DNA from 3 places in the Ralstonia sp. 25C genome. Region 3 is predicted to be linked to each of the others. Evidence: predicted binding sites of a transcription regulator. Region 3 holds the regulator's gene; each other region holds the start of a gene.
The links. The regulator FNR, encoded in region 3, switches genes on or off when oxygen is low (the NO sensors DNR and NnrR bind a similar motif). The targets are predictions, from matches to a motif close to TTGATNNNNATCAA.
Positions count from the first base shown of each region.

Region 1 (7,932 bases), 1.4 Mb from region 3:
GAATGTCACGCGATGCTACGATGCCCCGACCCAAAGCTGTCTGCCAGTTTCCACAAGAAGCGGCGCGGGCAGCATCAAAAGAGACCTGCTGTCGGTGATCCCGACACACCCCACCCGGAGCACGCATGAATGCCCCTCTGAACGACGCGCTACGCCGCGCGCTCGAAACCGTTTCCCTGGACGACAAATACACGCTTGAGCGTGGCCGCATCTATATCAGCGGCACGCAGGCACTGGTGCGTCTGCCGATGCTGCAGCAGGAGCGCGACCGCGCCGCTGGGCTCAATACGGCAGGTTTCATCTCCGGCTATCGCGGCTCGCCGCTGGGCGCGCTGGACCAGGCCTTGTGGAAGGCCAAGAAGCATCTGGCCGGGCACAACATCGTCTTCCAAGCGGGGCTCAATGAAGACCTGGCCGCCACGGCGGTCTGGGGCTCGCAGCAGGTGAATCTGTATCCGAACGCCAAGTTCAGCGGCGTGTTCGGCATGTGGTACGGCAAGGGTCCAGGTGTGGACCGCACGATCGACGTGTTCAAGCACGCCAACTCGGCCGGCTCGTCCGCGCATGGCGGGGTGCTGGTGCTGGCGGGCGATGACCACGCCGCCAAGTCGTCCACGCTGGCGCACCAGTCGGAGCACGTCTTCAAGGCGGCCGGCATTCCGGTGCTGTATCCGTCCAACGTGCAGGAATACCTCGATTACGGCCTGCACGGCTGGGCGATGAGCCGCTACTCCGGCCTGTGGGTATCGATGAAGTGCGTGACGGACGTGGTGGAATCGTCCGCCTCGGTTGACGTCGACCCGCATCGCGCCGAGATCATCCTGCCCGAAGATTTCATCATGCCGCAGGGCGGCCTGAACATCCGCTGGCCCGATCCGCCGCTGGTGCAGGAAGCCCGTCTGCTCGACTACAAGTGGTACGCCGGCCTGTCGTACGTGCGTGCCAACAAGCTCGACCGCGTGGTGATGGATTCGCCGCAGGCACGCTTCGGCATCATGACCGCCGGCAAGGCGTACCTGGACGTGCGCCAGGCGCTGGTCGACCTCGGCCTCGACGAGGAAACCTGCCGCCGCATCGGCATCCGCCTGTACAAGGTCGGCTGCGTGTGGCCGCTGGAAGCGCACGGCGCACGCGCCTTTGCCGAAGGGCTGCAAGAGATTCTGGTGGTAGAAGAGAAGCGCCAGATCCTCGAATACCAGCTCAAGGAAGAGCTGTACAACTACCGCGACGACGTGCGCCCGCGCGTGTACGGCAAGTTTGACGAGCGCGACAACGCCGGCGGCGAATGGTCGGTGCCGATGGCCAACTGGCTGCTGCCGGCGCACTACGAGCTGTCGCCCGCGCTGATCGCCCGCGCCATCGCCACGCGGCTGGAGAAGTTCGAGCTGCCATCGGACGTGCGCGCACGCATTGCCTCGCGCATCGCCATCATCGACGCCAAAGAGAAGGCGCTCGCCAAGCCGCGCATCACCGCCGAGCGCAAGCCGTGGTTCTGCTCGGGCTGCCCGCACAACACGTCGACCAACGTACCGGAAGGCTCGCGCGCGCTGGCCGGCATCGGCTGCCACTACATGACCGTGTGGATGGACCGCCGCACCGACACCTTCAGCCAGATGGGTGGTGAAGGCGTGGCGTGGATCGGCCAGATGCCCTTCTCGGGCGACCAGCACGTGTTCGCCAACCTGGGCGACGGCACGTACTACCACTCGGGCCTGCTGGCGATTCGCGCGTCGATTGCGGCCAAGGTGAACATCACCTACAAGATCCTCTACAACGACGCCGTGGCCATGACGGGCGGCCAGCCGGTGGACGGCCCGCTGTCGGTGCCGCAGATTGCCGCGCAGGTGCATGCCGAAGGCACGTCGCGCATCGTCATCGTTACGGACGAGCCGGAGAAGTACAACGCGGCGATCAAGCTGCCGGAAGGCGTGACCGTGCATCACCGCGATCGTCTCGATGCGATTCAGCGCGAGCTGCGCGAAGTGCAAGGCACCAGCGTGCTGATCTACGACCAGACCTGCGCCACCGAGAAGCGCCGTCGCCGCAAGCGCGGCACGATGGTGGACCCGGCACGCCGCGCGTTCATCAATGACGCGGTGTGCGAAGGCTGCGGCGACTGCTCGGTCAAGTCGAATTGCTTATCCGTCGAGCCGCTGGAAACGGAGCTGGGCACCAAGCGCAAGATCAACCAGTCGTCGTGCAACAAGGATTTCTCGTGCGTGAATGGCTTCTGCCCGAGCTTTGTGACGGCTGAAGGTGCGCAGGTGCGCAAGCCCGAATCGCACGGTGTGTCGATGAGCGGCCTGCCGCTGCTGCCGCATCCTGAACTGCCCGCCATCCAGCGCGCATACGGCGTGCTGGTGACCGGCGTGGGCGGCACGGGCGTGGTGACCATTGGTGGCCTGCTCGGCATGGCCGCGCACATCGAGGGCAAGGGCGTGACCGTGCTCGACATGGCGGGCCTGGCGCAGAAAGGCGGCGCCGTGCTCTCGCACGTGCAGATCGGTGAGCGTCCGGATTCGATCCACGCCACGCGCATCGCCATGGGCGAAGCGGACCTCGTGATCGGCTGTGATGCGATCGTCTCGGCGTCGGACGAAGTGCTGTCGAAAGTGCAGCACGGCCAGACGCGCGCCATCATCAACAGCACGGCCTCCCCCACGGCCGACTTCATCAAGAACCCGAACTGGCGCTTCCCGGGCAGCTCGGCGGAAGCCGACATCCGCGCCGCCATCGGTGATGCCTGCGCGTTTGAAGATGCCAACACGCTGGCCGTACGCCTGCTGGGCGATGCGATCTTCACCAACCCACTGGTGCTGGGCTTCGCGTGGCAGAAGGGCTGGATTCCGCTGACGTACGACGCGCTGCTGCGAGCGATCGAACTCAACGGCGTGGCCGTCGAGAAGAACAAGACCGCGTTCGAATGGGGCCGCCACCTCGCGCAAGACCGCGATGCGGTGCTGAAGCTGGCCGACGATGCGCCGCGTGCCAAGGCGGACGTCATCGCCCTGCCCTCGCTGGACACGCTGATCGCCCGCCGTGTCGATCTGCTGACTGCGTACCAGAACGCTGCCTACGCTGCCGAGTTCCGCGCGGTTGTCGAGCGTGTGCGTGCAGCCGAAACGGCGGTGGTTGGCGCTGGCCAAACGCTCGCCCTGACCGAAGCTGTGGTGCGCAACCTGTCCAAGCTGATGGCGTACAAGGACGAATACGAAGTCGCCCGCCTGTACACCGACCCGGCCTTCCTCGACAAGCTGCGCGCACAGTTCGAAGGCGAACCCGGTCGCGACTACCAGCTCAACTTCTGGCTCGCGCCGCCCGTAACGGCCAAGCGTGACGAGAAGGGCCACTTGATCAAGCAGCGCTTCGGCCCGAACACGATGCGCCTGTTCAAGCTGCTGACCAAGCTCAAGGGCCTGCGCGGCACGGCGTTCGATGTGTTCGGCAAGACCGAAGAGCGCCGCACCGAGCGCGCGCTGATCGGCGAATACCGTGCGCTGGTGGATGAACTGGTGAAGGGGCTGTCGGCGCAGAAGCTGGCGCAGGCCGTGGAACTGGCCCGCCTGCCGGAAGACATCCGCGGCTTCGGCCACGTGAAGGAAGCCAACCTGGCAGCAGCACGCATCCGCTGGAACAAGCTGCTCGCGCAGTGGCGTGACCCGGCGGCAGCGCAGCGCGCAGCCTGATCGGCTTTAGGCATCGCCATGAAAAAACGGAGGCTTCGGCCTCCGTTTTTCTTTGCGCATGTGGATAATTAGCCCGGCACGATCTGCTGCGCGTAGTCGTACAGGTCTTGCAGAATGTTCTGCGCGCGCGCATCGCCTTTCTCTGTAGCTTCCGCGCCCAATTGCTGCAGCCGCTCACCGAAGGCTTCGAAGGTGAGATAGCCGCCGACGCCTTCAAACAGCCGCTCGGCACGCAACTGCTCCCACTGCTCGTATTCGTCCTCGGACAGCGTGTCGGGGAAGTTGCGTGCGCGGTAGTGAAACAGCAGCTCCGGCAGGCGCGCATCAGCAAACTCGGGGTGCAGGCGCGCGAGTTGTTCGCCGGACAGGGTGCGCAGTTCGTTCAGCGTGCGGCGATCGTCGTTACTGACGAAGCCGCCGTAGAGATTCTGGTCGACATCTTCGATCGGTTCCAGCTCACGGGCGTAGACCTGGCGCCACGTTTCGCGCAGGTCGGGCGCACTCTGGGCGATGCCGGCGTGGCGTTCGATGGTGGCGAAGTCGATGCCCCAACGCTCCGCCTGCGCCGGCTGCAGCGTCTTCATGTTGCTAATGACGATGGGCGACTTGTTGATGTGGATCGTCTTGATCGGCAGGCGTGTGGTGCCTTCAGCCAGGTCGGCGGTGCGCGTGAACATGCGCTCGCGGATGGTGGCGACGTCCATGTCGAACAGCTCCGACGGATCGAACGCCAAGTCCCACACGATCAGCTCGTTCTTGTTGGTCGGGTGCCCACCCAGCGGCCAGACGACGGCCATGCAGCCGCGCTCCACGCCGTACATGCCGGAAATGTGCAGCAGCGGGCGCGGCGCATCGCCAATCTCGGCGACCACGCGGTCTTTCTTGCGCAGTGCCAGGCAGAAGTCGAACAGGCGCGGCTGGGCGTTGCGGATCAGGCGCGCCAGTGCAATCGTCGCGCGCACGTCGGACACGGCGTCGTGTGCAGCCTCATGTACGAGCCCGTTGGCTTGCGAGAGATGCTCCAACTTGAAGCTCGGCTTGCCGTCTTCGTGCTTCGGCCACTGGATGCCTTCGGGGCGAAGTGCCCACGTGGTACGCACCACGTCGAGCAGGTCCCACCGGCCGCATTCGTTCTGCCACTCGCGAGCATACGGGTCGATCAGGTTGCGCCAGAACAGGTGGCGCGTGACCTCGTCGTCAAAGCGGATGGTGTTGTAGCCGACGCCGATGGTGCCGGGCGCGCCCAGTTCGCGCTCGATGGCCTGCGCGAATTGGTATTCCGGCACGCCCTGCTTGGCGCACTGCTGCGGCGTGATGCCGGTGATCAGGCACGACACGGGGTCCGGTAGCCAGTCGTTGGAGGGCTGGCAGAACAGCTCCACGGGCTCGCCGATTTCGTTGAGTTCGGCATCGGTGCGGATACCCGCGAACTGCGCCGGGCGATCGCGGCGTGGCACAGCGCCGAAGGTTTCGTAGTCGTGCCAGAGGAAGGTGGGCGTGACAGGCAAAGCGGTGGCTCGCAAGAAAAATGGCCAGAGATGCCGGCATGCTAACAGCCTTGCCGATGGCGTCCGGCAGCCAGCCAGCCGTTGATGCACATCAACCCGCATCCGGCGGGCGTTGACCAGACTGGTAGCAACTCCCCCCTCTCCTGGAGATGTCTCATGGCCCGGTCGATGAAAGCGGCAGTTGTCCACGCCTTTGGCGAACCCTTGCGCATTGAGGAAGTGCCGGTTCCAACACCTGGGCGCGGGCAGATTCTCGTCAAAATCGCGGCCTCGGGCGTCTGCCATACCGACTTGCACGCCGCCGACGGCGACTGGCCGGTCAAGCCAAGCCTGCCGTTCATCCCCGGGCACGAGGGCGTGGGCTACGTAGCGGCCGTGGGCGAAGGCGTCACCAACGTCAAGGAAGGCGACCGCGTGGGCGTGCCCTGGCTCTACACCGCGTGCGGCCATTGCGAGCACTGCCTCTCCGGCTGGGAGACCCTCTGCCACGAGCAACAGAACACCGGCTACTCCGTCAACGGCGGGTATGCCGAATACGTATTGGCCGGCCCGAACTACGTCGGCCACCTCCCGGCGCAAGTCAGCTTTGAAGAGATCGCGCCGATCCTCTGCGCGGGGGTGACGGTCTACAAGGGCATCCGCATGACGGATACACGGCCCGGCCAGTGGATCGCCATCTCGGGCATCGGCGGGCTGGGGCACGTGGCGGTGCAGTACGCGATTGCCATGGGCCTGCATGTGGTGGCCGTGGACGTGGCGCCCGACAAGCTGGCACTGGCACGCGAACTGGGCGCCAAACTGATCGTCGATGCATCTCAGCAGGACCCGGCAGCCGTCATCCAGAAGGAGGTGGGCGGGGTGCACGGCGTGCTGGTAACGGCCGTGTCGCGCAGCGCGTTTGCGCAGGCGCCGGGCATGGTGCGGCGCGGCGGTACGATTTCGCTCAACGGGCTGCCGCCGGGGGATTTTCCGTTGCCGATTTTCTCCACCGTGCTCAACGGCATCACGGTGCGCGGCTCGATTGTCGGCACGCGGCGCGACTTGCAGGAATCGCTACAGTTTGCCGCCGAAGGCCTGGTACGCGCCCACATCCACCGTGACAAGCTCGACAACATCAACCAGGTGTTCGCCGATCTGAAGGCCGGCAAGGTGGATGGCCGCATCGTGCTCACACTCTGAAGCGACACGGTGGCCGGGCGCGTAAGCTGTCAGCATCACATTCTCTACCGCACCGCCATGCGCATCCTCTTCTTCAGCAGCCACCGTTATGACGAAGACAGCTTCCGCGCCGCCATGGCGCGGGGTGGTCAGCCCTTCGATCTGGTCTTCCAGCGCACCCATCTGGACGCGCACACTGCGCCGCTGGCGGCGGGGTTCGAGGTGGTATGCCCGTTCGTCAATGATTGCCTCAACGCCGATGTGCTGGCCGCGCTCGCTGCGGCGGGCACGCGGCTGATCGCGTTGCGCTCGGCGGGGTTCAACCACGTTGATCTGGCGGCCGCACAGCGCCTGGGGCTGACGGTGGTGCGCGTGCCGGCCTATTCGCCGCACGCGGTGGCCGAGCACGCGGTCGGCATGATCCTCACGCTCAACCGGCGCCTGCATCGCGCTTGCAATCGCACGCGCGAGGGCGACTTTTCGCTGGATGGCCTGCTCGGCTTCGACCTGCACGGTAAGACGGTCGGCGTGGTCGGCACCGGGCAGATCGGGCAGGTGTTCGCACGCATCATGACCGGCTTCGGCTGCCGGGTGCTGGCGTCCGATCCGTTTCCTCTGGCCTCGCTGACGGCGCTAGGGGTGACGTATCTACCGCTGCCGGCGTTGCTGGCGCAGTCCGACATCGTGAGCCTGCACTGCCCGCTCAATGCGGACACACACCACCTGATCGACGCCGGTGCGATCGCCAGCATGAAGACCGGTGCGATGCTCATCAACACGAGCCGCGGCGGCCTGGTCGACAGCCCCGCCCTGATCCATGCGCTCAAGACCGGCCAGCTCGGCCACCTCGGGCTGGATGTGTACGAGGAAGAAGCCGACCTGTTCTTCGAAGACCGCTCCGCCGACGTGCTGCAAGACGACGTGCTGGCGCGGCTGCTGACGTTTCCCAACGTCATCGTCACGGCGCACCAGGCGTTCTTCACGCGCGAGGCGCTGGCGGGTATTGCCGACACCACGCTCGCCAACGTGGCGGCGTGGGCGGCCGGCGCGCCCGTCAACGTGGTGAAAGCCTAGGCGACGTCCGCTTTCGGCCGGGACAACTCGCTCTCGCCCTCTTTCACATAGATGGAGTTGCGCGGCTTGGCCAGCACGCGGCGCACCATCGGCTCGAAGAACGACAGGGGCAGGTTGTCGTAGTCCGGCATGAACGCGGCAGCATCGTACTTGGCGCAAAACTCGGCGGTGCGCTCGAACAGCGCGGGCTGGCTGCGGTATTGCTCGCGCAGGTTGCGGTCCAGGCCCAGGTGGTGGAAGAAGTAGTAGCCCTGGAAGATGCCGTGCTTCTCGACCATCCACAGGTTCTCGGGGCTGACGAAGGGCTTGAGGATGGCCGCAGCGATGTCCGGGTGGTTGAAGCTGCCCAGCGTGTCGCCAATGTCGTGCAGCAGCGCACAGACCACGTATTCCTCGTCGCGGCCATCGCGATGGGCCAGCGTGGCGGTTTGCAGGGAGTGTGCGAGCCGGTCGATCGGGAAGCCGCCGCAGTCGCCGTCGAGCAGCTTCAGGTGCGCGAGCACGCG
Region 1 covers NZ_CP196737.1:1,767,762-1,775,693, forward strand. Annotated here, with positions in the region: gene ACS7SF_RS08240 (indolepyruvate ferredoxin oxidoreductase family protein) at 126-3,686, shown strand; gene sbcB (exodeoxyribonuclease I) at 3,755-5,194, opposite strand; gene adhP (alcohol dehydrogenase AdhP) at 5,351-6,373, shown strand; gene ACS7SF_RS08255 (2-hydroxyacid dehydrogenase) at 6,431-7,426, shown strand; gene ACS7SF_RS08260 (HD domain-containing protein) at 7,423-7,932, opposite strand, start outside.
Region 1: the regulator FNR is predicted to act here: its motif matches at 5,276-5,289, upstream of adhP (alcohol dehydrogenase AdhP).

Region 2 (7,932 bases), 1.5 Mb from region 3:
CAGCAGAAGATGATTTCCATCAAGAAGCACTTCAAGAGTACCGAGCGCCGCTACCTGTACCTGTCGGGCTGGATGGTCGCTGCGCTGCGCTCGGAGTTCGGCCCGCTGCCGGACCAGTCGATGCATGAGAAGACTTCGGTTAGCGCGCTGATCCGCGAGCTGTACACCTTCCTGCGCCAAGCGGATGCCCGTGAACTGGGCGGCCTGTTCCGCGAGTTGGACGCCGCCAAGGACGCTGCCGCCAAGGCCGCCATCCAAGAGAAGATCGACAACCACGTGACGCACGTCGTGCCCATCATTGCCGACATCGACGCCGGTTTCGGCAACGCTGAAGCCACGTACCTGCTGGCCAAGCAGTTCATCGAAGCGGGTGCATGCTGCATCCAGATCGAAAACCAGGTGTCGGACGAGAAGCAGTGCGGCCACCAGGACGGCAAGGTCACCGTGCCGCATGAAGACTTCCTGGCCAAGATCCGCGCGATTCGCTACGCGTTCCTGGAGCTGGGTGTGGACGACGGCATCATCGTGGCGCGTACTGATTCGCTGGGCGCTGGCCTGACCAAGCAGATCGCCGTGACCAACACGCCGGGCGACCTTGGCGATCAGTACAACTCGTTCCTCGATTGCGAAGAGCTGTCGGCTGACCAACTGGGCAACGGTGACGTGGTCATCAAGCGCGACGGCAAGCTGCTGCGTCCGAAGCGCCTGCCGAGCAACCTGTTCCAGTTCCGTGCCGGCACGGGCGAAGCACGCTGCGTGCTGGATTGCATCACCTCGCTGCAGAACGGCGCCGATCTGCTGTGGATCGAAACCGAGAAGCCGCACATCGCGCAGATCGGCGGCATGGTGAGCGAAATCCGCAAGGTCATCCCGAACGCCAAGCTGGTGTACAACAACAGCCCGTCGTTCAACTGGACGCTGAATTTCCGTCAGCAGGTGTATGACGCCATGAAGGAAGCCGGCAAGGATGTGTCCGCCTACGAGCGCGCCGCGCTGATGAGCACGGAATACGACGACACCGAACTGGCGAAACTGGCTGACGAGAAGATCCGCACGTTCCAGGCCGATGCATCGCGTGAAGCCGGCATCTTCCACCACCTGATCACGCTGCCGACGTACCACACCGCCGCGCTGTTCGACCGACAACCTGGCCAAGGAATACTTCGGTGACCAAGGCATGCTGGGCTACGTGGCTGGCGTGCAGCGCAAGGAGATCCGTCAGGGCATCGCCTGCGTGAAGCACCAGAACATGTCGGGCTCGGACATCGGCGACGACCACAAGGAATACTTCAGCGGTGAAGCCGCGCTGAAGGCTGCGGGTAAGGACAACACGATGAATCAGTTCCACTGATCCTCGTCACGCCGCAAGCAAAACGCCAACCTTCGGGTTGGCGTTTTCTTTTTGTCATTCCGCGGAATCCCGCACAATGCTCGGCATCTCAATGCGGAGACCGACCCGTGGGCATCAACTTTGACTTGACGGACTTGCAGGCGTTTCGGGCGGTGGTGGAGCTGGGAAACTTCCGCAAAGCCGCCGAGGCGATCAGCATTTCCCAACCTGCGTTAAGCCGGCGGATCGACAAGCTCGAAGACGCGCTGGGCGTGGCGCTGTTCGAGCGCACCACACGCAGCGTCACGCTCACCACGGTCGGCCGCGTGTTTGCCCGCAGCGCGGAACAGCTGCTGGACGATCTCGACGTCGCGCTGCTCGGCATCCGCGACGTGGCTTCGAGCCGCCTGGGCCACGTGACCATCGCCTGTGTGCCTTCGGTGGCCTACTACTTTTTGCCGAGCCTCATTGCGAGCTATCACCAGCGGTTTCCGCGCATCCGCGTGAAGCTGATCGATTCCAGTGCGAACGAGGTGCTGGGTGCCGTCATCAGCGGCGAGGCGGACTTTGGTGTGAGCTTTATGGGCAGCCAGGAGCCCGAGATCGAGTTCAGAATGCTGCTACAGGAGCGCTTTGTGGCGGCTTGCCGCCGCGACCATCCGCTCGCAGGCAAGAAACGCGTGACCTGGAGCGAGCTGTACGAGCACGACTACGTGTCGGTAGACAAGACGTCCGGCAACCGTCTGTTGCTCGATCAGGCGCTATCGGCCGTGGCGCCGCGCGCGCCCAGCGTTTGCGAGACGCGGCACGTCACCACCATGCTGGGTTTGGTCGAGGCGGGGTTGGGCGTTGCCGCCGTGCCATCCATGGCTATGCCCGCGCATGACCACCCCGTGCTGACGAGTGTGCCGCTGGTTGAACCGGTGGTGAAGCGCCGTGTGGGAATCGTGAAGCGGCGCGGCCGCGCACTCACGCCGGCAGCCGAGGCGTTTCACAGGATGGTCATCGAAGCGAAGCGCAGTGCGGTGACGAAAAGTCGGGCATAACGCGGGCCTGCTGGTTACGCAGGCGCTGTTTCAATGTGCGGGTACGGAATCGAGCCCCGTCGCTTTCACGTCGGCCTGCACGCCGGGAGAGGCGAGATAGTCGAGCAGGGCCTTGGCTTCTTTCGGATGCTGCGCGCCGACAGGAATGCCCGCCGCAAAGCGCGTAACGGATTGCAGCGACTCGGGGATCTTTCCAACGAAGGTCACACCCTCCACCGGCAGCAGTTCGCTCACCTGCTGGAAGCCGATTTCGTACTCGCCGTTCGCCACCACGGAGCCCACGGGAATGCGCGGGATCATCTTGGCCTTCGACTGGACCTGCTCTTCGATACCGAGCTTCTTGAACAGCTCCCGCTCGATATAGACGCCGCTCGCGCTGTCTGAGTACGCAATCGACTTGGCGTGGAGCAGCACTTGCTTGAGGCTTTCCGCCGAGCTGATGTCGGGCTTCGCTGCGCCAGCGCGCACCACCATGCCGATGCGGGAGTCGGCCAGTTCAACGCGCGAATCCGGGATCACCTTGCCTTGCTTGATCAGATCGTCAAGCGCGTAACCGACCATGATCACGGCATCCGCAGGTTCGCCACGCGCGAGCCGGTTCGGAATCGCCTCGGGCGATTTGCCCATCGACGGGCCCAGCGCGGTGTTCAGCGTGTTGCCCGACTGGGCCGCGAACTTGGGCCCGAGCAGCTTGTAGGCCGCGGTGAAGCCGCCCGAACTCATGACATGCAGTTCGGCCGCCTGAACGTTTGCCGTTGCAGCGGCAGTTGCAACGAGCGCCACCGCGCAGAGTTTCTGAAACAGGTTCTTCATTGTCATTGTTGTGGTCATGCAGGAACGTAGGGGTTGTGCATCAATGCGCCGGGTTGAGTACCACTGCGCGACGGCGATAGAGCGTGAACGTTGCAACGAGCGCACACACGGCGGCGAAGCTCATCCAGTAGCCCGGCGCCGCCTTGTCGCCGGTCAGGTGGATGGCCGCTGTTGAGATGGCGGGCGTGAAGCCACCAAAGACCGCCGTTGCCAAACTATAGGCGAGCGAAAAGCCTGCAACACGCACTTGCACTGGCATCACTTCCGTCAGCGCGACGACCATCGCGCCGTTATAGAGGCCATACAGGAACGAGAGCCAGAGCAGCACGAGCAGCATGTTGATGAAGCTTGGTGCATTTGCGAGCAGCGACAGCGCCGGATAGGCGGTGGCGATGGTGAGCACCGTCATGGCGACGAGGAGCGGCCGGCGGCCGATCTTGTCGGAGAGCGCACCACCGATCGGCAGCCACACGAAGTTCGACACGCCAACGCATAAGGTCACGAGCAAGCTGTCGGCGGTGCTCAGATGCAGGACCGTCTTGCCGAACGTCGGCGCGTAGACCGTAATGAGGTAGAAGCTCGTGGTGGTCATCGCAACCAGCATCATGCCGGCGATGACAATGGCCCAGTTCTGCACCAGCGTACGGAACACCTCTTTCATGCTGGGGCGATGCCGGCGCGCCTTGAACTCCTGCGTCTCTTCCAGATTGCGGCGCAGCAGGAAGATGAACGGCACGATCATGCAGCCGACAAAGAACGGTACGCGCCAGCCCCACGCGGCGATGGCCGATGCGCTCAGCCAGTGGTTCAGCATGAAGCCCAGGCCAGCCGCTACCACAATGGCCACCTGCTGGCTGGCGGACTGCCAACTCGTGAAAAAGCCTTTGCGGCCGGGCGTGGCAATCTCGGCCAGATAGACCGACACGCCGCCCAACTCCGCGCCCGCCGAAAAGCCCTGCAGCAGACGCCCCAACAACACGAGCGCCGGTGCCAGAAGCCCGATCGTGGCGTAACCCGGGACGAACGCAATCAGGACGGTGCCGCTTGCCATGATGGAGAGCGTGACGATGAGGCCTTTTCGACGGCCAACGTCGTCAATATAGGCGCCAAGCACGATGGCGCCCAACGGCCGCATCAGAAAGCCCGCGCCAAAGACGGCAAACGTCATCATCAACGAGGCGAATTCGCTGTCGGCAGGGAAAAAGACGTTGGCGATTTGCGTGGCGTAGAAGCCGAACAGGAAGAAATCGAACTGCTCCAGGAAATTCCCGGCGGTCACGCGGAATACCGCGGCGGCCTTTGCGTGCCCGTTCGAAAGGCTGGGCGAAGGGTGCATCAAGGTGTCTCCTGAAAGCCAAAGAAAAAATACGCCGTGGTGCCGGCGTTTATGGTTTTGGCAATGTTCGCGGGGAGACCGGCAAACGAGAAGTGCAAGTTTTGGAAGGATTGATGTTCTGTGGTTATCAATCTGGCCGCGCGCTCGGAAACAAGCTGGCCTGCACGTGCACAGCGCCTCTTGTGGCGGCTGATTCTCATTTGAGATCGGATCAATCAGCCACCTCCAGCCCAAGCCTCTCCACTGTTGTCCTGATTCGTACCCCGTTGACGGCAGGCGCACGCGTTGCACCGCACTTGTTGACTTGCCACAAGCCCCTTGTGTCCACATTGGCGAAGATGAACGCGTCAGAAGTGCTGGCTTCCGATCCTTGTCGGAGGGACCGGTGCCGCATGAGTGGCATGCATCCCGAGATATTCCGCGTGACGAAGCTATTGGGCAGGATCGTCGCTGACATGTCCGCCGATGATCCTGATGCCGTCATCCTATGGCTGCATTGCGCGCAAGAAGACGAGCTGTTCCATGTGCTGGGAGCGGAGGCTTGATCATCATGGCAAACCTGCTGGCGTTGTTCGGAACAGTCTTCTTGCTCAATGTGATGCCGGCCTTTGCGCCGCCAACGTGGATGGTGATGTCGTGGATCGGCTTCTCGCAACCCGATGCCGACCCGGTGCTGCTGGCAGGCGTTGCCGCGTGTGCAGCGACGGTCGGCCGCCTGGTGCTGGCGCGGCTGTCTTGCTCGCTCGTGCGCAACCGCTGGATGCGCGAGGCCGATCGCCAGAACATTGATGTGGTGCGCGCCTGGCTGGAAGACCGCAAGGGTATGACGGTCGGGCTGATGCTCGCGTACGCATTCAGCCCGTTCCCGTCCAACTACATCTTCATCGCATACGGCTTGACGGGGATGCGGCTATGGTTGATCGGGCTGCCGTTCTTCATCGGCCGCTGGATGAGCTACCTGACCTGGACGCATATTGCTCAGCTCGGTGCCCGCTATCTGGATGAGGAGACCCGGTTCGACGGCGCGTATATGGGTGTGTACTTTGTCGTGTCCCAGGTCGTGTTTCTGGCGATCGTGTACGGCTTCGCCAAAGTGGATTGGCGCCACCTCTTGCAGGCGAGGCGCCTAAGGTGGCGGCGCCAGGAGCCAGTCGCCTCATCTTCGCAAGACGCCCGGACCAAGGCAGAGCGCTGATCTGACGCTGCTGAGCATCGCATTACGTGGTACGACGACGCCTCCGCATCGATTGATCGAGATCAGCGTGCGCCATCGCACATGGAGTACGTTGGCCGTATCCACCGATTCGTGAAGGGTATAGAGATGACGCAGCACATTGTTTTGGCCACGGATGGCTCCGCTTACTCAGACGCGGCCGCCCGCTGCATAGCAGGCCGCAACCTGCTGGTGCAGGACATCACCGTACACGTGCTTCATTGCACGCCCGAGGTCAGTGGAGAGGTGAGGAGCTTTCTCGGGCAGGCCGACCTCGCCGCTTGGCATCAGGAGGAGAGCGACAAGGCCATGGCCTCTGCCGTTGCGATCCTGCGCGACGCGGGCATCCCCTTTGAAACGCATGGATTGGTCGGGTTCGCCCCGGAACGCATTGTTCAATACAGCCGGTCGGTTCAGGCCGCTGCGATTGTCATGGGTTCACACGGGCGTGGCGCGTTCGTCGACGCCGTGCTGGGGTCCGTGGCGAATCGCGTTGTCGCCCGGGCGGAATGTCCGGTCATTCTGGTGAAAGCATCCGGTCTGGTCGGGTAAGGTACATAGGCAGCCAGCGGTCCTTGGCAGGTGCGGCCCTACGGGTTAAGAGGGCACGCGTGGTGCGTCTGAACCGGATACGGCAGTTGTGGCCCTGGCAAGCAGGGCGCGTTGAATGCCGTGTCGTACAAGAACGCGTCATCCGCGATCGCGTTGATCGCGGTCAATTCCCATCTCTGCACCACGCCAATACTGAAGACGTAGCTTGCTTGGCTTGTCCAATATCTTTGGCGGGAGGTGGAAATGGAGAATCACCAACATGGGCAGCAACGTGACGAGGCTGCGCCGGCCATCGCGCGATCAAAGCTTGTACTGATCGGTTTTCTGTTGGTTGTTGCGTACTTCCTGTGGACCGAGCATCAGGCGCACGTCATCCAGTTCCTACCGTTTCTGCTGCTGGCGGCATGTCCGCTGATGCATGTATTCATGCATGGCGGTCACGGTCATGGACATCATGGTCACCCCTCGGCCAAGGCTGACGGTGCCGACGCCAAGGGAGACCAGTGATGCAACACGACAGCACATATGGGTACGGCCTGTGGTCCCTCGTGTTCATCAACTCCGCCGTCTTCATCATCTTCGCCTTCAGCTTTACGAAGCCGCAAACGCAGCGGGATTGGCGCTCGTTCGGCGCGTTCTCGGCATTCATCGTCGCGTTGTTCACGGAGATGTACGGGATACCGCTGACGATCTATCTGCTGTATCCGTGGTTGACGGCGAAATTTCCTGGCGTCGACTTTCTTTCGCATGACTCGGGGCATCTGCTGGAAGTCATGTTTGGCTGGCGGGCCAATCCGCATTTCGGCTTCTTTCACATCGTGAGCAACGTGCTGATCTTTGGCGGCTTCATCCTGCTCGCCACGGCGTGGCGCGTGCTCTACGTTGCCCAAAGCGCCCACCGATTGGCGACCACGGGGATCTACGCCCGCTTGCGGCACCCGCAGTATGTGGCGTTCATCCTCATCATGGCCGGCTTTCTCTTCCAGTGGCCGACACTGCTGACACTGGCCATGTTCCCGATTCTCGTTTGGATGTATGTGCGCTTGGCAAAGGCTGAGGAAGCCGAAGCGCAGGCTGAGTTCGGGCAGGAATATGAAGCCTATCGGGACCGGACACCCGCATTCTTTCCCCGCCTTGGCGAAGTTGTCCACCACGACAAGGTGCATCGGAAGCTCTGACGTACGGAATCAGGAGGCTGCCATGAAGCCGTTCAAAACCGGTGCCACGTTCGCCCTCACGGTCATGCTGTTCTACGCCTTGTGCGCGATGGTCTGGTATGCATTTCCGGAGCCGTTCATGCGCTTCATGATGGCGCTGTTCCATGGCATCGATTTCCATGCGCTGCAGAGCGGGAAGGCAACACTCGGGGGCACGGTGTATGCAGATGTCGTCCTCGGTGTCTGGGCCTTTTTTGCGGCGACATTCTTTGCCTGGCTGAGCGCAAAGCTTCCGCCGGCGATTTGAATCGGTGGGCTCAGTGGGCTCAGCGGGGCAGTGTGAACACTGCCCCACGTGGGACTAGATACGCAGCCGGCGCAGACGCAGCGCGTTGGATACCACCGACACCGAACTCAGGCTCATCGCAAGCGCCGCGATCATAGGCGACAGCAGCAAACCGGTCGTGCTGTAGAGAACCCCGGCG
Region 2 covers NZ_CP196737.1:2,876,247-2,884,178, forward strand. Annotated here, with positions in the region: partial or broken gene ACS7SF_RS13505 (isocitrate lyase) at 1-1,351, shown strand, start outside; gene ACS7SF_RS13510 (LysR family transcriptional regulator) at 1,459-2,376, shown strand; gene ACS7SF_RS13515 (substrate-binding domain-containing protein) at 2,407-3,189, opposite strand; gene ACS7SF_RS13520 (MFS transporter) at 3,230-4,525, opposite strand; gene ACS7SF_RS13525 (hypothetical protein) at 4,948-5,070, shown strand; gene ACS7SF_RS13530 (hypothetical protein) at 5,076-5,720, shown strand; gene ACS7SF_RS13535 (universal stress protein) at 5,847-6,290, shown strand; gene ACS7SF_RS13540 (DUF2933 domain-containing protein) at 6,534-6,797, shown strand; gene ACS7SF_RS13545 (methyltransferase family protein) at 6,797-7,468, shown strand; gene ACS7SF_RS13550 (DUF5676 family membrane protein) at 7,491-7,754, shown strand; gene ACS7SF_RS13555 (copper-transporting P-type ATPase) at 7,809-7,932, opposite strand, start outside.
Region 2: the regulator FNR is predicted to act here: its motif matches at 5,773-5,786, upstream of ACS7SF_RS13535 (universal stress protein).

Region 3 (7,932 bases):
GAGGGGCGCCTGCGCCTGCTCAGCATCGAAACCTTCTCCCACGTGGATGCTGAAACCTGCCTGGCGATGGCCTGCGCGATGGAGCAGGCGGAGAACCACCCCATCGCGCAATCGCTGCGAGCTGCGACACCCGAGCCGATGACGTTGCCGGCGGTGGGGCACGCCACCAACGTGCCGGGGCAGGGCGTGCATGCGGAGCTGGACGGCCAACCGGTGCGATTGGGCACGCAGATGTTCGCCGCGCCGCGTTATGCGCATCGAGCGGTCGTTGCTACCCGCTACGGCGCCGAAGCGCCCATGGAAGAGGTGCCCCCGGCCGCGGCGTGCACCTCCATCTGGCTCGGCCGCGATGGCGAGCCGCTCGCGCGTTTCACACTGGCCGATACGCCGCGTGCCGATGCGCCGGCTTGTCTGGATGCGCTGCGCGCGCAGGGTCTGCGCTTGCATCTGGTGTCCGGCGATGCCCCCGAGACCGTGCGCTGGTGGGCGAATCGCCTCGGTATCGATCACGCCATCGGTGGTGCCAGCCCGGAAGACAAACGCGCCTATGTGCGCAAGTTGCAAGCCGAAGGCGCGCGCGTGCTGGCGGTCGGCGACGGGATCAACGATGCGCCGTTGCTCGCGCAGGCGCAGGTGTCGATCGCCATCGGCACTGGTGCGCCGCTCGCCCAGGCCGGCGCCGACGCGATCCTCACCGAGCCGCGCCTGTCCGCCATTAGCGATGCCGTATCGATCGGCCGCCGTACGTTGCGCGTGGTGCGCCAGAACCTCGCCTGGGCCTTTGCTTACAACGCCATCAGTATTCCGCTCGCCACGCTGGGGTGGCTGTCGCCGCTGGTGGCTGGCGTGGGGATGTCTGTGTCGTCGCTGCTGGTGGCGCTCAATGCGTGGCGCCTGACGCGCGCGGTCTAGCGCACGGACGAGGAGGGGGAAATGGAAACACTGTTCTTGCTGATCCCGCTGTCGCTGATGGCGGTGGTCGCCATTGTGGGGGCGCTGTGGTGGGCGGTCGGCTCGGGCCAATACGACGACATGAAGAGCCCGGCTGAATCGATTTTGCTCGACCCGGACACCCCCGCGCGAAGCGCGACGCGGCGCGACTGAACTGCCGGACTGAATGACCTGTGCGCGATGGTCGGGGTGCCTTGATGCACGTCAAGACCCCAAGCTCGTCCGATTCTTAACATGACCACATCAAACCAACTACCTTGGGGAGCAAGCATGGAACCATCCAGCGCGTTGCAGCACACCCAGACCTTCAATTACCGCGTGGTGCGCCAGTTCTCGATCATGACGATCGTCTGGGGCATCGTCGGTATGGCGGTCGGTGCGCTGATCGCGGCCCAGTTGATCTGGCCGCAACTGAACTTCGGCGTGCCTTGGCTGACGTACGGCCGACTGCGTCCGCTGCATACCAACGCCGTCATCTTTGCGTTTGGCGGTAGCGCGCTGTTTGCCACGTCGTACTACATCGTGCAGCGCACGTGTCAGGTGCGCTTGCTCTCCGATACGCTGGCTGCCTTTACCTTCTGGGGCTGGCAGGCGGTGATCGTGGCTGCGGCCATCACGCTGCCGCTGGGCATCACCAGCTCGAAGGAATACGCCGAGCTGGAATGGCCGATCGACATCCTCATCACCGTGGTGTGGGTGGTCTACGCCATCGTGTTCTTCGGCACGATCATCAAGCGCAAGACCAAGCACATCTACGTGGCCAACTGGTTCTTCGGTGCGTACATCATCACGATCGCGCTGCTGCATATCGTCAACAACGCAGAGCTGCCCGTGACGATGTGGAAGTCGTATTCGGCCTACGCCGGCGTGCAGGACGCGATGGTGCAGTGGTGGTACGGCCATAACGCCGTGGGCTTCTTTCTGACCACCAGCTTCCTGGGGATGATGTATTACTTCGTGCCCAAGCAGGCTGAGCGTCCGATCTATTCGTACCGCCTATCGATCGTCCACTTCTGGGCGCTGAACTTCACCTACATGTGGGCGGGCCCGCACCACCTGCAGTACACCGCGCTGCCGGACTGGGCGCAGTCGCTGGGCATGGTGTTCTCGCTGATCCTCCTGGCGCCGTCGTGGGGCGGCATGATCAACGGGATCATGACCCTCTCGGGTGCCTGGCACAAACTGCGCACCGATCCGATCCTGAAATTCCTGGTGGTGGCGCTGTCGTTCTATGGCATGGCGACGTTCGAGGGCTCGATGATGTCCATCAAGACCGTCAACGCGCTGTCGCACTACACCGACTGGACCATCGGCCACGTGCACTCCGGCGCGCTGGGTTGGGTGGCGATGATCACCATCGGCTCGATGTACTACATGATCCCGCGCTTGTTTGGCCAGCAGCGCATGTACAGCACGCGCCTGATCGAAGTGCACTTCTGGGTGGCCACGATCGGCGTGGTGCTCTACATCGCCGCCATGTGGGTGGCCGGCGTGATGCAAGGTCTGATGTGGCGTGCTACCGAAGCCGACGGCACGCTCACCTACAGCTTTGTGGAAGCAGTGAAGGCGACGTATCCGTTCTACTTGATCCGCCTGATGGGTGGCCTGTGCTTCCTCGGCGGCATGCTGCTGATGGCCTACAACGTGTTCAAGACCGTCCAGGGCAACAAGGCGGTGGATGCACCGATCCCTCAACCCGCGCAAGCTCCGCTGGTCGCGGCACAGTGAGGAGACGAACATGAGCAACCAATCCAACAATCGTTTCTTCACGCACGAAACGCTGGAAAAGAACATCGGCTTGCTGATCGTGCTGACGCTCATCGTCGTCAGTATTGCAGGGCTGGTACAGATTGTGCCGCTGTTCTTCCAGCATTCGACCACCGAGCCGGTCAAGGGGATTGCGCCGTATTCGCCGCTGCGGCTGGCGGGGCGCGACGTCTACATCCGTGAAGGCTGTGTCGGCTGCCACTCGCAACAGGTGCGCACACTGCGCGCGGAAACCGAGCGCTATGGCCACTATTCGCTGGCCGGTGAATCGGTGTTCGACCATCCGTTCCTGTGGGGCTCCAAGCGTACGGGTCCGGATCTGGCGCGCGTGGGCAAGCGCTATTCGGACGACTGGCACCGTATCCACCTGCGCGATCCGCGTGAGGTGGTGCCGGAGTCGAACATGCCGTCGTACGCATGGCTTGCCAAGACGCCGCTCGACAACAGCGACATCGAAAAGAAGATGCACGTGCTGCGCCAGCTTGGCGTGCCGTACACCGATGCGCAGATCGCCGGTGCGCGTGAGCAGCTTGCCGGTAAGACGGAAGAAGACGCCGTGGTCGCTTATCTGCAAGGCCTGGGTGTTGAGCTTCGCAACGTGCGCGACATGGCCGGTACGCCCGCCGATGAATCGGCTGCCACCGTTGCCGCCAAGGAGTAAGCCATGGCCATCCTGAGTGGAATTGCGACGGCGGTGTTCCTGGTGCTGTTCGTGGGCATCAGTTGGTGGGCGTTCTCGGCGCATCGTCGCGCCGCCAACGAGGAATCGGCCATGCTGCCGTTCCTGCTGCCCGATGAAGCCGAGGTCGCCGGTGCACGCGCTCGCGCGTCGCACTCGCATCAATAAGGACACAAGATCATGAGCGACTTCATTTCCGAGTTTTGGGGGTATTACATCGCGGCGATTGCTCTGGTGGGCATCGTGTGGTGTATCTGGCTGTTGTTCTCGCAACGGCGTATCCAGATTCCGCCGGGGCATAGCGCCGGTGACGATACGGGCCATGTGTGGGACGGCGACCTGCGCGAGCTGAACAACCCGCTGCCGCGCTGGTGGATGTGGATGTTCCTGCTGTCGTGCGTCTTTGCCTTGGGGTACTTGGTCCTGTACCCGGGGCTGGGTTCATACGCTGGGGTGCTGGGCTTCTCCACACGCGGTGAGTTGGCCGCGCAGCGTGCCGAAGCCGACGCGACGGTGCGCCCGTTCTACGAGCGCTACGCCAGCATGGACATCAAGCAAATCGCCGCAGATCCGCAAGCGCACGAGATCGGTCAGCGTCTGTTCCTGAACAATTGCGCGCAATGCCATGGTTCGGACGCGGCGGGCTCCAAGGGCTTTCCCAACCTGACCGACGGCGACTGGCTGTATGGCGGCGATCCGGACACGATCCTCACCACCATCACCAAGGGTCGCCATGGCGTCATGCCGTCGTTGGCTGCAGTGGTGGACGGCAACCAGGCCGTCAACGTTGCCCACTATGTGCGGTCGCTGTCGGGCCTGTCGTCTGACCCGATCAAGGCGTCGCGCGGTGAATCGACCTTCAAGTCGGTCTGCGCGGCCTGCCATATGGCCACCGGCAAGGGCAACCAGGCGCTGGGCGCGCCCAACCTGACCGACCGTACGTGGCTGTACGGCAGTTCGGAGGCGACCATCGTCGAGACCATTCTCAAGGGCCGTGACAACACCATGCCGGCGCACGAGAACCTGCTCTCGCCCGAGAAGATCCGCATGTTGGCGGCCTACGTTTGGGGGCTGTCGAATAGCAACCCGAGTCACACCCAATGAGCGACCAAGAGCCAGCCTGGCGCCCCATGACGCCCGCCGCCGCCACCTCGGCGGCGGGCGTTGACGATGCACCGACGGAACAGATGCTGTATGAGGTGCGGCGCAAGATCTATCCGCGCGCCGTGACGGGCGCGTTCGCGCGCTGGCGTGTGTGGCTGGTGCTGGCCACGCAGCTCGTTTTCTACGGGCTGCCGTGGCTGCAGTGGAATGGCCGCCAGGCGGTGCTGTTCGACCTCGGCGCACGCAAGTTCTACCTGTTTGGTCTTGTGCTGTGGCCGCAAGACGTGATCTACCTGACGCTGCTGCTAGTGCTGTCGGCGTTGGGTTTGTTTTTGTTTACTGCGGTGGCGGGGCGACTCTTCTGCGGCTATGCCTGTCCGCAAACGGTCTACACGGAAATCTTCATGTGGATCGAGCGGCATATCGAAGGCGACCGCTTCGCCCGCATCCGCCTGGACGGCGAGCGCTGGAGCCTGCGCAAGCTGCGCCTGAAAACGGCCAAGCACACTGCCTGGGTGGTGATTGCGCTGTGGACGGGCTTCTCGTTCGTCGGCTTCTTCACGCCCATCCGCGAGCTCGGCCTAGAAGTGTGGACGTTCGCGCTGGGCCCATGGCAGACCTTCTGGTTGCTGTTCTATGCGTTCGCCACGTGGGGCAATGCCGGCTTCATGCGCGAGCAGGTATGTCGCTACATGTGCCCGTACGCACGCTTCCAGAGCGTGATGGTCGATCCGGACACCTACGTCGTCACCTATGACACGGAGCGCGGCGAGCCGCGCGGCAGCCGTTCGCGCAATGCGGATTTTGAAGCGCAGGGCCTGGGCGCGTGCGTGGATTGCAGCATCTGCGTGCAGGTCTGCCCGACGGGTATCGACATCCGCCAGGGGCTGCAGTACGAGTGCATCGGCTGTGGCGCCTGTATCGACGCGTGCGATCAGGTGATGGACAAGATGCGCTACCAGCGCGGCCTGATCCGCTACACGTCCGAACGCGCGATGCACGAGCGCCTGACGCCGAAGCAGGCCCGCCGGCACCTGCTGCGTCCGCGCGTGCTGATCTATACGACGATCATGCTGGTACTCATCGCCGGTTTTGTAACGGCACTGGCCATGCGCAAGCCGCTCAAGGTGGATGTGATTCGCGACCGCGGCGCGCTGGCGCGTGAAGTGGATGGCGACAAAATCGAAAACGTTTACCGCCTGCAACTGATGAATGCGTCCGAGCGCCCCGTGCGCGTGACGGTCACGGCAGAAGGCTTGCCGGCGCTGCAAGTGCTCGGTGGCAGCGGTGAATCGACCACGCTCGAACTGGCCCCCGCAGCCAACCGGTTGCTGCCTGTTCTCGTGCGCCGTCCGGCCGATGACATACCGCCCGGCTCGCACAAGATCCGTTTCGTCATCCAAGCAGATAGCGATCGTGACAGCTTGGTGCTGCGCGAACCGTCCAGCTTCATCGTGCCGCGCTAACGCGGTATTCAGCGGTATCCCCAACAGGAGGCACAGATGCACGCAACGCAAACTTCCGCCCAAGCCCGACCGTGGTGGCGTGAGCCTTGGCCGTGGCTGCTGATGGCCGGCCCCTTCGTCGCCATGATTGGATGCGGCGTCACCATCTGGCTGGCCGTGTCGCATCCCGACCCGGTCATCCAGGACAACGTTGTGCGACGCGGGTTGGTGATCGAAAAGACCGCCGCCGTATCGGCTTCGCGTTCCGCCGATGCCGCCCACGCGGAGGTCCGATGAAACGCCGCATCCTGATGTGGATCCTGTGGCCGGCGTTTTTGTGTGCCGCGCTGGCCGAGCTGGTCGTTTTTGCGGTGGTCGATCCCGCAGACCTGCGCTTTTTCGGCGAGCAGATCACCGTGTCGGCCGATGCGGTCTACACGGTGTCTTTCTTTGTGTTCTGGCTGTTGTGCGGCTTGTCGAGCGCGCTCACGCTGTATGTGTCGCCGGGTATCGGCAAACTCGAAGCGCATGAGCATCCGCTCATTTGAGCGGCTGCCGGAGGCGGGTTTAGTGGGGAAGGCGGGTTCAGGTGGCCTGACCGCTCATCACTTGGCGCAGGCCCGCCATGTCGATCAGCTTGACGTGGCGCTGGCGGATCTGGATCAGGCCCGCCTCCGCAAAGCGCGAAAACAGACGGCTCACGGTTTCCAGCTTCAGGCCCAGGTAGCTGCCGAGTTCTTCACGGCTCATACGCAGCACGAATTCGGTGGACGAGTACCCACGCTGCGCCGAACGCTTGGACAGGTTCAGCAGAAACGCGGCCAGGCGTTCCTCGGCGCGCATCGAGCCGAGCGTCAGCAGCATCTGGTGGTCCTGCGAAATCTCCTTGCTCATGATCCGCAGAAACTGATGCTGCAGCGACGGCAGCCGACGCGAAAGCTGCTGCAATTCGTCATAGCGCACCACGCAGACTTCGGTGTCTTCCAGCGCCGTGGCATCCGACACATGCCGCATATCGCCAATACCATCCAACCCGACAATCTCGCCCGGCAGGTGAAAACCGGTGATCTGGTGGCGGCCGTCTTCCAGCGTCAGATGTGTTTTGAGTGTGCCAAACCGAATGCCGTACACGCCCTCGAGCGGATCGCCCAGTGCATACAGCGTTTGCCCTTTCTTGATGCGGATGCGCTCGGTCACCAGCTCATCCATTTTGCGCACGTCATCCGAATTCATGCCCACAGGCAGGCAGATTTGCCCCAGTACGCAGGTGGAGCAGCGCGAGGCTTGGTCGGAGAGTGCGATTCGTGTGAGCACAGGCGGGGGCGTGAATTTCGAGCGGGTGAAATGAGAAATTCTTATGGTGCAACTGGGCCGTATTATAGCGACGACCTTGCTGCTATCGGATGTTTCCGATGGCGTGAATCGCGGAAAACCCAGTTGATTCCCGCGCGTAAAACCATAACTTTGGTCCATATCAAAAGAGCATCAAAAAGATGAGTGCGGCTGCGCTGTTGAGCGTTTTTCTGATCGCGCTGCTTGGGGGGGTGCATTGTTTGGCGATGTGCAGCGGCGTTGCGCTTGCCGCAGAGCGGGGCGCTGCGCCGGTGCGTATCGTGTCGCGCCGCCGGCTGTGGTTTGAGCAGGTGGTCATGCACGCAGGGCGGTTGACCACGTATGCGTTGTTGGGCGCTGCCATGGGTGCGCTGGGCGCGACGGTTTGGCGTCAGCAGTGGCTGCCCATCCAACGCGGGCTGTTTGCACTGGCCAGCTCGCTGCTGCTGGCGTACGGGCTTTTGCTGCTCTTGCGAACAACGGGGGATGCCTGGCGCGCCCCGATGGTGGAGCGAGTGCTGGGTCGCTTGGCGGGAGGCGTGTCCGGTTTGGCCGCCCGGCTGGGAGGTCGCTTGGGCGCGCAGCCTCCGTTGGTTCGTCGCTACATGATCGGACTCGCCTGGGGGCTGGTGCCGTGTGGCATGGTCTACGGCG
Region 3 covers NZ_CP196737.1:409,012-416,943, reverse strand. Annotated here, with positions in the region: gene ACS7SF_RS01880 (heavy metal translocating P-type ATPase) at 1-912, shown strand, start outside; gene ccoS (cbb3-type cytochrome oxidase assembly protein CcoS) at 934-1,104, shown strand; gene ccoN (cytochrome-c oxidase, cbb3-type subunit I) at 1,222-2,679, shown strand; gene ccoO (cytochrome-c oxidase, cbb3-type subunit II) at 2,690-3,379, shown strand; gene ACS7SF_RS01860 (cbb3-type cytochrome oxidase subunit 3) at 3,383-3,565, shown strand; gene ccoP (cytochrome-c oxidase, cbb3-type subunit III) at 3,578-4,501, shown strand; gene ccoG (cytochrome c oxidase accessory protein CcoG) at 4,498-5,967, shown strand; gene ACS7SF_RS01845 (FixH family protein) at 6,004-6,243, shown strand; gene ACS7SF_RS01840 (hypothetical protein) at 6,240-6,494, shown strand; gene fnr (fumarate/nitrate reduction transcriptional regulator Fnr) at 6,532-7,206, opposite strand; gene ACS7SF_RS01830 (sulfite exporter TauE/SafE family protein) at 7,440-7,932, shown strand, end outside.